Regions from separate parts of the Paenibacillus cineris genome, predicted to be linked through region 1. Evidence: riboswitches for the same ligand, from Rfam matches in the RefSeq annotation. Region 1 holds a riboswitch; each other region holds the start of a gene.
The links. A riboswitch is a leader RNA that binds a small molecule or an ion and turns the genes downstream of it on or off. The one in region 1 is predicted to bind cyclic di-AMP.

Region 1 (2,199 bases):
GGAGACGATTCCATCGACGATGAAGCTGGTGGAAACGTATGATTTTATATATGCGGCCATAGGCTGGCATCCGCAGGACGCCGTTTTTATGCAGGAAGGCGATCTGGATTGGATTGCATCCTTATGCAGTCACCCCAAGGTGGTGGCCATCGGTGAAATTGGTCTGGATTACTACTGGGACACCTCGCCAAAGGACGTGCAGCACCGGGTCCTCCGCCAGCAAATTGGACTGGCCCGAGAGCTCAACATGCCGATTGTTATACATAACCGGGACGCCCATGAGGATATTGTGAAAATATTACGGGAAGAGAAGGCCGGCGAGGTCGGCGGTGTCATGCATTCGTTCTCGGGGAGCTGGGAAACCGCGAAGCTATGCCTGAATATGGGCTTCCATCTTTCGTTTGGCGGACCTATTACGTTCAAGAATGCCAGAGTCCCCAAAGAGGTTCTGGCTCAGGTTCCGATGGACAGGCTGCTCATCGAAACGGACTCTCCTTATCTCACGCCACACCCTTTCCGAGGGAAGAGAAACGAGTCGGCAAACGTCCGTCTGGTCGCTGAAGCGGCAGCCCAGATTAAGGGGGTTGACCTGGAGGAAATTGCCCAGATTACCACCCAAAATGGGCTGGAACGATTTGGAATTGTATGAAATCGGGAGAAAAACAGCCGAAAAAATGAGCATGAGCGAATGATTAAAGAATTTTAACAAACAAAACGCCGAATATTACATTTTTTTAACCACTTTTTCAAATAAACGTGGTTGATTACCGCTTTACAACATGCATCAAAACAGGATATCATCTTTTCAGTGAATCATTGAGCTGTCGTTAAGGTCTTACCTTCGCAGCTTCATGAACCAGTCTCGCTGAGTCTCCCGCATGGGAGAACGGGGGAACCAATACTGGAGCGGGGCATGACAGACCGGAAGCGGTCCGGTGCTCGCAATCGTATTTGATTTCTTTCTTGGGTCTCTGGGGTGAATTGAACGGCTTTACGCCATGAGCGTAAGGACGCGAATAGGGCGGCTCTCTTTCGCCCGAACCCGACAGCTAACCCCGTAAGCGGATAAAGAGAGGTACCCTCGTGCATGACAATTCCGATATTCAGACATCCGGAAGCCACGAAAGAGTCCTCGTAAGCTCTTTTCTATCGGCTTCTTTTGTTTTGAATAAAGGAGAGGCAGTCATCATACTGTTGTATAACAGGAGGTGACAAATCATGATGGAGAGATTGGTTCATGGTGCAAGAACGCATGCTTTCTGTGGGTTCTTGTAAAAAATTGAGTATAGTCGCGTCAAATACAATCATGCATAACTCTAGACGGCGAGGCTATGAAGGAGGATCGAGAAAGTGGGCGTTTTCCAACCAGAGAAGACCCATGATTCAAAAATCTCCAGCATGTCTTACGCATTGCGATGGAAGCATGAGAATTTGCGCCAGATCTCCACTGCAGCTATCGTTTCAATCGCGGTTACCCTGATGATCTTGCTGCTCGTGTACAGTCAATCGCGAAAACAAGTTTATTTGGTAGTAGACGGTCAAATGAAATCTGTACAGACCAATACATCTTTACTTCAAGAAATGCTGGATGAGCAGGAAATCAGTCTGAAACCCGAGGACCAAATATCGATGCCGCTGAGCGGGGCTATATCCGACGGCGACAAGGTCGTGATCGACCGCGCGAGTCCTGTGAAGGTGACGGCTGATGGTGCAACGAAGCATTTGTATACAACGGCCAAAACGGTCGGCGACGTGCTGAAAGAAACCGGCGTCAAAGTCAAGGAAACAGACATTGTCACTCCGGCTGTCGAAACGGCGGTCTCCACCAACACGGACATCCGGATCGTCCGGATGAACAAACAAGTGATACAGCGTCATGAATCCCTCCCCTTCCGGGTGGTCAAAACCTCCGACCCCAGCATTTACAAAGGCGAGTCGCGGGTGATTCAGCAGGGATCTCCTGGCGTCATGGTGCAGTACATCGAAAAGAAGTACAAAGACGGCAAGCTGGTGTCCATGAAAATGGTGGGCAAAAAAGTGCAGACGGTGACCAAGGATAAGGTCATTGCCGTCGGCACGAAGAAAAAGCCTGTTCCCGTAGTGACCGAAGTCAAAACAGCCGTTGCCAAAGCTTCTTCTACCCCTGCCAAGGTGAAGAAGGTCAGCAGCAGCAGCAGCAGCAGTAACAACCGGGTCAGC
Region 2 (2,199 bases), on a different contig from region 1:
CCCGCTTATGCTGGAAGCTGATTCTGGATTGATCGTACATACCACATTTCAGGATCAGGATAAGTATTTAGGAACTTTCTATTACGACCTCGCCAAGAATACCATTAACCGCTCAGTGCTCGGATTAGCTCATGATCTCAAAAACACTGAAATAACCGTGGTAGCGGTCTCCCCTGGCTGGATGAGAACAGAACTGGTATTAAGGAACTTCGGTACAGATGAAGCTCATTGGAAAGAGGTTGAGGCTCTGAAACACACGGAGTCGCCGTACTACGTAGGGCGAGCGGTGTCAGCCCTAGCTGGGGATGATGAGGTGAAACTGAAAAACGGACTGGTACTACAGGTTGGTGATCTTGCCCAGGAATACGGGTTCACCGATATTGATGGACGGTTCATCCCTCCCTTTTTAATATAATCAGTCTCATTGAAAAAACGAATACTCGCTAGAGCTCAGTTAACCGCCTTCTTATCGGGCGGTTAACTGATTAGCTAATATAGGAGTAGATCGTTTGGGTGAGGGACAGTGCGATTCAAGATGCGACTTTCTTTCCAGGAGGCAAATCCCATGAATGCGGGTTTCTATCCTCCATAAGCTTCCCGGGTCCGGTAAATATGCTGGTCCATCAAAAAGTTCAACAGCATGCGGTTGAATGCATGGGGCTGGCACAAATGGGTCGGGTACATCGCATCCTCGATCGTCGCCAGCTGCACATGCCTGAACAGGGTGGCCGCCCGCTGCATTTGCTTGACGAACCACTCGCTTTGGCTGCCTGCGACGCACAGTACAGGCATCGGCAGCCGCGCCAAATTGGCGGGCATCTCCATACGCAGCAGCTCCATGCGCTGCTTGATCGACTCTGTCGGCCGCTTGTGGTACAGCTCCTTGCGGAGGATGCTGTAGACCGGTCTCCACCGGTTATACGTCACCCGCAGCGACCGGAGGAAAAACTCCGCAGGCAAATAATAAGACAGCCAGCTGCACGCCTCGCAAATATTCAGCAAATGGTTCTTTTTCCCGAAGCATCCCGCGAAGTAGCTGTCTACGAGTACCAGGGCGCTGACCCGGTCCGGATGAAGGGCGGCAAACGTCTGGGCGAGCACGCTTCCGCTGGAACAGCCGACAAGCGTCGCCTGCGAAATATGCAGCTTATCCAGCAGCTCGCACAGATCGCTGCATTGGGTTTCCATAATGTGCCCGACCTCCACGTCAAGCTTCCCCGAATTGCCGTAACCCCGGAGGTCCAGCACGATTACCTTCGCCCGCTTGCTGAAATATTCGACCTGGGGCTCAAACATATGATGGGACGACAAATGCCCGTGAATGAACACGATGGGCGTGCCGCTGCCGTGAATTTCATAATATAACGTGGTTCCGTTTACTTGTATCTGAGGCACTTCATGTTCTCCTCTCTCCCAAATAACCTGTTTTCTCTGTTTGTGCAAAATCGTGGGCGCCGCCCGCTTGGGAATCGATGCTTCTTCTTGTTTAAACAACAAAAAAGAAGCACCGGAAAGAGGACACTCTTCCATGCTTCCAACTCCAAGGCCGAATAAGCCTTTCCATCTGCATGAATAACAGCTGCCTCTCTTAACACGCTTGCGTGGTTAGCTGACGGATTCGGGCCCAAGAGTAGCCCTACTCATCACTTTCGAGATTCACCCCATATGGCCGCAGCGGATGCTGCAGACACGACCGGTTCCCCCGCTTTCCGCCCTCCGGCGGAAATTCAGCGAATAGACATATTCCATGTACACGCTTCATCCTTCAAAATGAGCGCACAGAAAAACACAGAGCAGATACCCTGTGTTGATGCGTCAAATCACAGTTTCCTCCGCTCTCAACTACGCTTACGAGGTTAGCTGACGGATTCGGGCCGTGAGAGTAGCCCTACGGAAACAGGCATTGTCCTGCCTCCGATTCACCCCTGCAAGCCGCAAGCCCCAGCATAAAGATCCGTGGGACGAGGACTGCGATTGGTTCCCCCGCTTTTCATCGGAAAATTCAGCGTTCATCAAGTCGCAAATCTTACTCTATTGGATGATGAAATGAATATACGCCTGGGACGGCGAACTGTAAAGCAGGGAAACGATACGATTCCCTGCTTTATTTGGGGATCTGATGGGAAAACGGGTCCTAATCCGTAGGAATCATTGTTTTACGGCCTTTCCTACCGCTTTCCTTAGCTTTGCTGGATAACT
Region 3 (2,199 bases), on a different contig from region 1:
AATCACATCGTTAACAACACGATCGGCGTTTCTTACAAAACCGGCGGAACAACTACGAACGGCTTCGATTGCTCCGGTTTTACCCGTTACGTGTACCAAAAGCTGGGGTTAAACCTCCCGCGTGTATCCGCTGCGCAATATAAAACAGGTACCGCTGTTTCCAAAAGCCAGCTGAGAGCAGGAGACCTGGTTTTCTTTAACACCCTAGGCGCAGGCGTATCCCATGTCGGTATTTACATCGGCAACGGAAAATTCGCGCACGCGTCCTCTTCGAAAGGCGTTACCATCAGCAAACTGAGCCAAAGCTACTACGCCAACCGCTACGTTGGCGCCAAACGGGTCATGAGTACGGCCAAATATCAAGCTGCGGTTTACAATTGATTATCTCTCGAAAACAATGCATATCCAGAACAACCCGCGCCGCTGATTTTTGCCGAAATCGCCCCGCGGGTTTGTTGTTACTTATTAGACGTAAGAACCACCGAAAAGGTAACAGCATTTCAAAAAATTTTTTTACACGAGTAAATCCACGGTTTTCTCCTGTTTTTTCCACCCTTGTCATTTCTTTTACCCACTCGTCCAACAAATAAACATCATTTCCTATAAATTTTCCTACAAATCTTCTTTTTCTGTTAGAAACAATTGCCAAAGTCCGATTCCTTTGTTACAATAGTCCCAGCGATAGTAACAACTTTGTAATCTTTACCTGACACAAAGTTGCGAACGAATAAGAAGTACCAGGGAATTATACATAGTGTAAAAAGTTCATGCCGAATTTCCTCACACTAAGGAAAGCGGGGGAACCAGTTATGGGTGAATTGATCTTGCTTCAGAGGGATCATAGGGGGCCTTCTACCGAATCCTTAAGCTAACCTCGCAGGCGCCGGAAGGGGTATTTTACTTGAAGAAGAAGCTTGCAGCAGCAGTCATGAGTTTCGCCATCGTGCTCACGGTCGGCACAGGAAGCGCTTTCGCGGATTCCAAGATGGATAAAGTGATCGACAGTGCGATCGGAACCAAGTACAGAACGGGCGGAACCACAACAAGCGGATTTGACTGCTCGGGATTTACAATGTATGTATTTGATCAATTGGGCATCGATCTGCCCCATCAGTCTGGTTCCCAGTTCAGCATGGGTTCGGCCGTATCCCGCAGTGATCTGAGAGCAGGCGACTTGGTATTCTTTAATACATCGGGAGCCGGAGTATCCCATGTCGGAATTTACGTCGGCGACGGAAAATTCGCACATGCCTCCACTTCTCGCGGTGTGATCATCAGCTCTCTGAGCGACAGCTACTACGTCAACCGCTACGTTGGCGCCAAACGAATCATGAGTACGGATAAATACAAAACCGCCGCCGTCGATTCCGAGGACGTTGATGACGTCCAGTAATGCAGGTAAAGCAAGGGTACGAGATCCCGTAGAATGAGATTTTTGCCGAAATCTCCTTTTGCGGGATTTTTTGCGGACAGAAATGGGTAACCTTTCCATTCCCGCCCGCTACTCCTCATTTACCCCTCTATTCCGAAATTAAACAGATATCTGGGACAATCCGGAATATTTTTTCTCTAATGTTCAAATCCTACAGGGAGGTCTGGAAGGGAGATCTGCACATGAACCTCCAACATGAGAGCTTCATGATCGTTCCTATGACCCGGGAGCATGCTGAGACCGTCTGCAGCTGGGTGTACGAACCTCCATACGATTTATACGGTTGGCTGCCGTGGGATCAGATGGAGGCGCTTGGCGTCGAATTTGGTGATCCTGAGGTGAGGCAAAGCCAATATGTATCCGTCCTGGATGCTGAACATACCTTGTGCGGGTTCGCGCAGTTCTTTCCCTTGACAGGTGTGACCCGGCTTGGTGTTGGCATGCGGCCTGATTTATGCGGCAAGGGGCTGGGTAAGAGCTTTATGCAGGCTGTGGTCGGCGCAGCCCGTGAAAAACGGCCTGGGGACGAAATCGACCTTGAAGTGCATACATGGAATAAGCGGGCCATCCGGGCTTACGGGAAGTCGGGGTTTGTCATCGCTGATACCTATCCCAAGCTGACCCCTGAAGGTGAACAGCTGTTTCACTGTATGGTCTATGAAGGGGTCTAACTTGAACATTCCATCATCATAAAAATGGTACAAATTTGTGTATTTTTGGTGGCCCCAAGTTTGGATTCGTTTGCTTTTTTGACACAAACTATTTGA
Region 4 (2,199 bases), on a different contig from region 1:
AAAGTTCCACTTGACCGCTTTCGATCCGAGCACGCCCGGCGCTTCCCGGGTAAGGTATTGAAACAGTGGGTGGGCGTTGCTGCCCTTGACGTCGATCTTCTCAAACATCGGGAACGTGACCCCGTAATTCATCTGGCAGAATTCGCCGATCTCCTCGCTGGTACCGGGCTCCTGATTGGCAAACTGGTTGCTCGGAAAACCGAGAATTTGAAAATGATGGTCGCGGAACTCGTCGTACAGCTCCTGCAGCCCGCGAAACTGCGGCGTAAATCCGCATTTGCTGGCCGTGTTCACGATCAGCAGCACGTCACCTTCATATTCCTTTAACGATACCTCTTTGCCGTGCAGCGTGTTCACTTGAAAATCATAGACGCTCACTGCCATCCTCCTCCTTTTGTGCTGCTATGAATCATCATCCAGCCGAAGCATTTACCAAGCACACAATTTAATTTTAAACGATTGAACTGTAATGTCAATGCGGATATTCCTGCGAGCCAGTGTCCCCGAATGACCTGGATTCCATAAATGCGCCAAATCGGGAGCATGGAAGAGGTAGAAGTCAAAAAGCCAAAATGTAAGCGCTAATAAGGTCCTGAATGTTCCAAAATTCGCGGTTCATGATTTTTAGACTGCCTTTACAGCTTGGAAGGAGCGGGTGTATGATTCAGAGCGTATTCAATACAGTTTCCATTACTAATCGCTGAGTTTCCGCAAAAAAAGCGCGGAAATCGGGGGAACCAAACGCGTGCCATGGAGCAGCGAACCGGTGTGAGAGTCGGGGGTCTGCTGCCAGCCGCAGGGGTGAATCCCGGCTACGGATGCCATGGATCCGGCCGGGTAGAGCGACTCTCACCGCTCGAATCCGTCAGCTAACCTCGTAAGCGTCGTTTGAGAGAGGAATGATGAAACTTGCGACCCGAATAAACTTTCGGATCACAGGGGGATCAGCTGGCCTCTGTGTTTTTTTTACCCTTTTTTAGCTTACTGGAACAAAAGAGAGCATTCATCACAATCACATACACTTATCAATAACGCTTAATTTCGGCCGGAAACGGCCGGGAGCGGGGGAACCACAGCGGCCGCCTGGAATGGAAGCCGCCGGGGTGAATCTTTCCGGTACGGTAAGTATCGGAAGGTAGGGCGACTCTCACGCCCGAATCCGACAGCTAACCTCGTCAGCGTAACGGGAGAGGCAGCACTTGTCGTGCGCATTTTGAATATAGGACGATCCTTCATATTCGTCCACATTCAAGAAGCCGCGGGAAAGGTCCTTCTTTCCCTGCGGCTTCTTTTGCGTATTCGCGGCTGCCGCACAGGAGGAGCCTTTGAAATGGACAACGTCGTCATCGTGACCGCGCCGAACGAGGCGGGACGCAATTTTATCAAGCTGCTGATGTATTGGAAGAGGCCCTTTGCCGTTCTGACCAACAGTGCCCGGGAGGAACGCCTCTTGAGAAAAATGGGGGTGCAGCAGATCATCCGGCTGAATACGAATCACGCGGAGGATTGGGTGGTGCCCGAAATAGAGGTTGGCAAAATCTTCCTGTTTGAAAGCAGCCTCAACCTGACCTGCCGCTATTTGCAAATCTGCCGTCCCTGGACGTCGGAACCGGTATATGTCATTACGCAGAAGGGCAGCTCACCCGGCATTTACCGGGGGCTTGGTGCAGATCACATCATTTATACCTTAAACGGCGAAGTCGGATTTTTACTGAAATAAAGATGATTCTAACCATGCAAAGGAGAGACCGGAAACGATGATGGATGTATATATGATACTTGCGCTCGCTGCCACCTTTGGCGTGTTCTTGTTATTTCTTCATTGGTGCGGCCGAGTGGTGGAAGAAGGGGGCAAAGACCAATGATTGTCGTTGGGGCATTCGCCGTGCTTGTCTTTATCTATTTGGTTTACGCCTTGATCCATCCGGAAAAATTTTGACCGGTATTTTAAATCTGTAAGCCTCAAGGGGCCAAAGCAGAACATGCTCGTAAGAGGGGGAAGCCAGCCTTGGATATTTTGCAAATTTGTATCGTCATTTTCGTGCTCCTGCTGCTCGTGAAGCCGGTAGGCACTTACGTATATCATATATTCTCCAATGAACCGAACCGGACGGACCGGATTTTCGGCGGCGTGGAAAGAGTTTTATACCGGATCATCGGGCTGAAGCAGCGGGGCAGCATGAATTGGAAAAAGTACGC

Region 2: it holds a riboswitch for cyclic di-AMP, as region 1 does, so the genes downstream of both, KI379_RS04285 (alpha/beta fold hydrolase) here and KI379_RS32675 (3D domain-containing protein) in region 1, are expected to answer to the same signal.
Region 3: it holds a riboswitch for cyclic di-AMP, as region 1 does, so the genes downstream of both, KI379_RS33495 (C40 family peptidase) here and KI379_RS32675 (3D domain-containing protein) in region 1, are expected to answer to the same signal.
Region 4: it holds a riboswitch for cyclic di-AMP, as region 1 does, so the genes downstream of both, KI379_RS01075 (hypothetical protein) here and KI379_RS32675 (3D domain-containing protein) in region 1, are expected to answer to the same signal.

The regions. Positions count from the first base shown of each region.
Region 1 covers NZ_BORU01000007.1:12,009-14,207, forward strand. Annotated here, with positions in the region: gene KI379_RS32670 (TatD family hydrolase) at 1-649, shown strand, start outside; cyclic di-AMP (ydaO/yuaA leader) riboswitch at 854-1,080, shown strand; gene KI379_RS32675 (3D domain-containing protein) at 1,351-2,199, shown strand, end outside.
Region 2 covers NZ_BORU01000001.1:837,629-839,827, reverse strand. Annotated here, with positions in the region: gene KI379_RS04290 (SDR family NAD(P)-dependent oxidoreductase) at 1-415, shown strand, start outside; gene KI379_RS04285 (alpha/beta fold hydrolase) at 580-1,395, opposite strand; cyclic di-AMP (ydaO/yuaA leader) riboswitch at 1,579-1,743, opposite strand; cyclic di-AMP (ydaO/yuaA leader) riboswitch at 1,831-2,018, opposite strand.
Region 3 covers NZ_BORU01000009.1:37,032-39,230, forward strand. Annotated here, with positions in the region: gene KI379_RS33490 (C40 family peptidase) at 1-381, shown strand, start outside; cyclic di-AMP (ydaO/yuaA leader) riboswitch at 759-898, shown strand; gene KI379_RS33495 (C40 family peptidase) at 902-1,393, shown strand; gene KI379_RS33500 (GNAT family N-acetyltransferase) at 1,615-2,103, shown strand.
Region 4 covers NZ_BORU01000001.1:185,193-187,391, forward strand. Annotated here, with positions in the region: gene KI379_RS01070 (glutathione peroxidase) at 1-378, opposite strand, end outside; cyclic di-AMP (ydaO/yuaA leader) riboswitch at 689-900, shown strand; cyclic di-AMP (ydaO/yuaA leader) riboswitch at 1,023-1,195, shown strand; gene KI379_RS01075 (hypothetical protein) at 1,331-1,720, shown strand; gene kdpF (K(+)-transporting ATPase subunit F) at 1,862-1,939, shown strand; gene kdpA (potassium-transporting ATPase subunit KdpA) at 2,009-2,199, shown strand, end outside.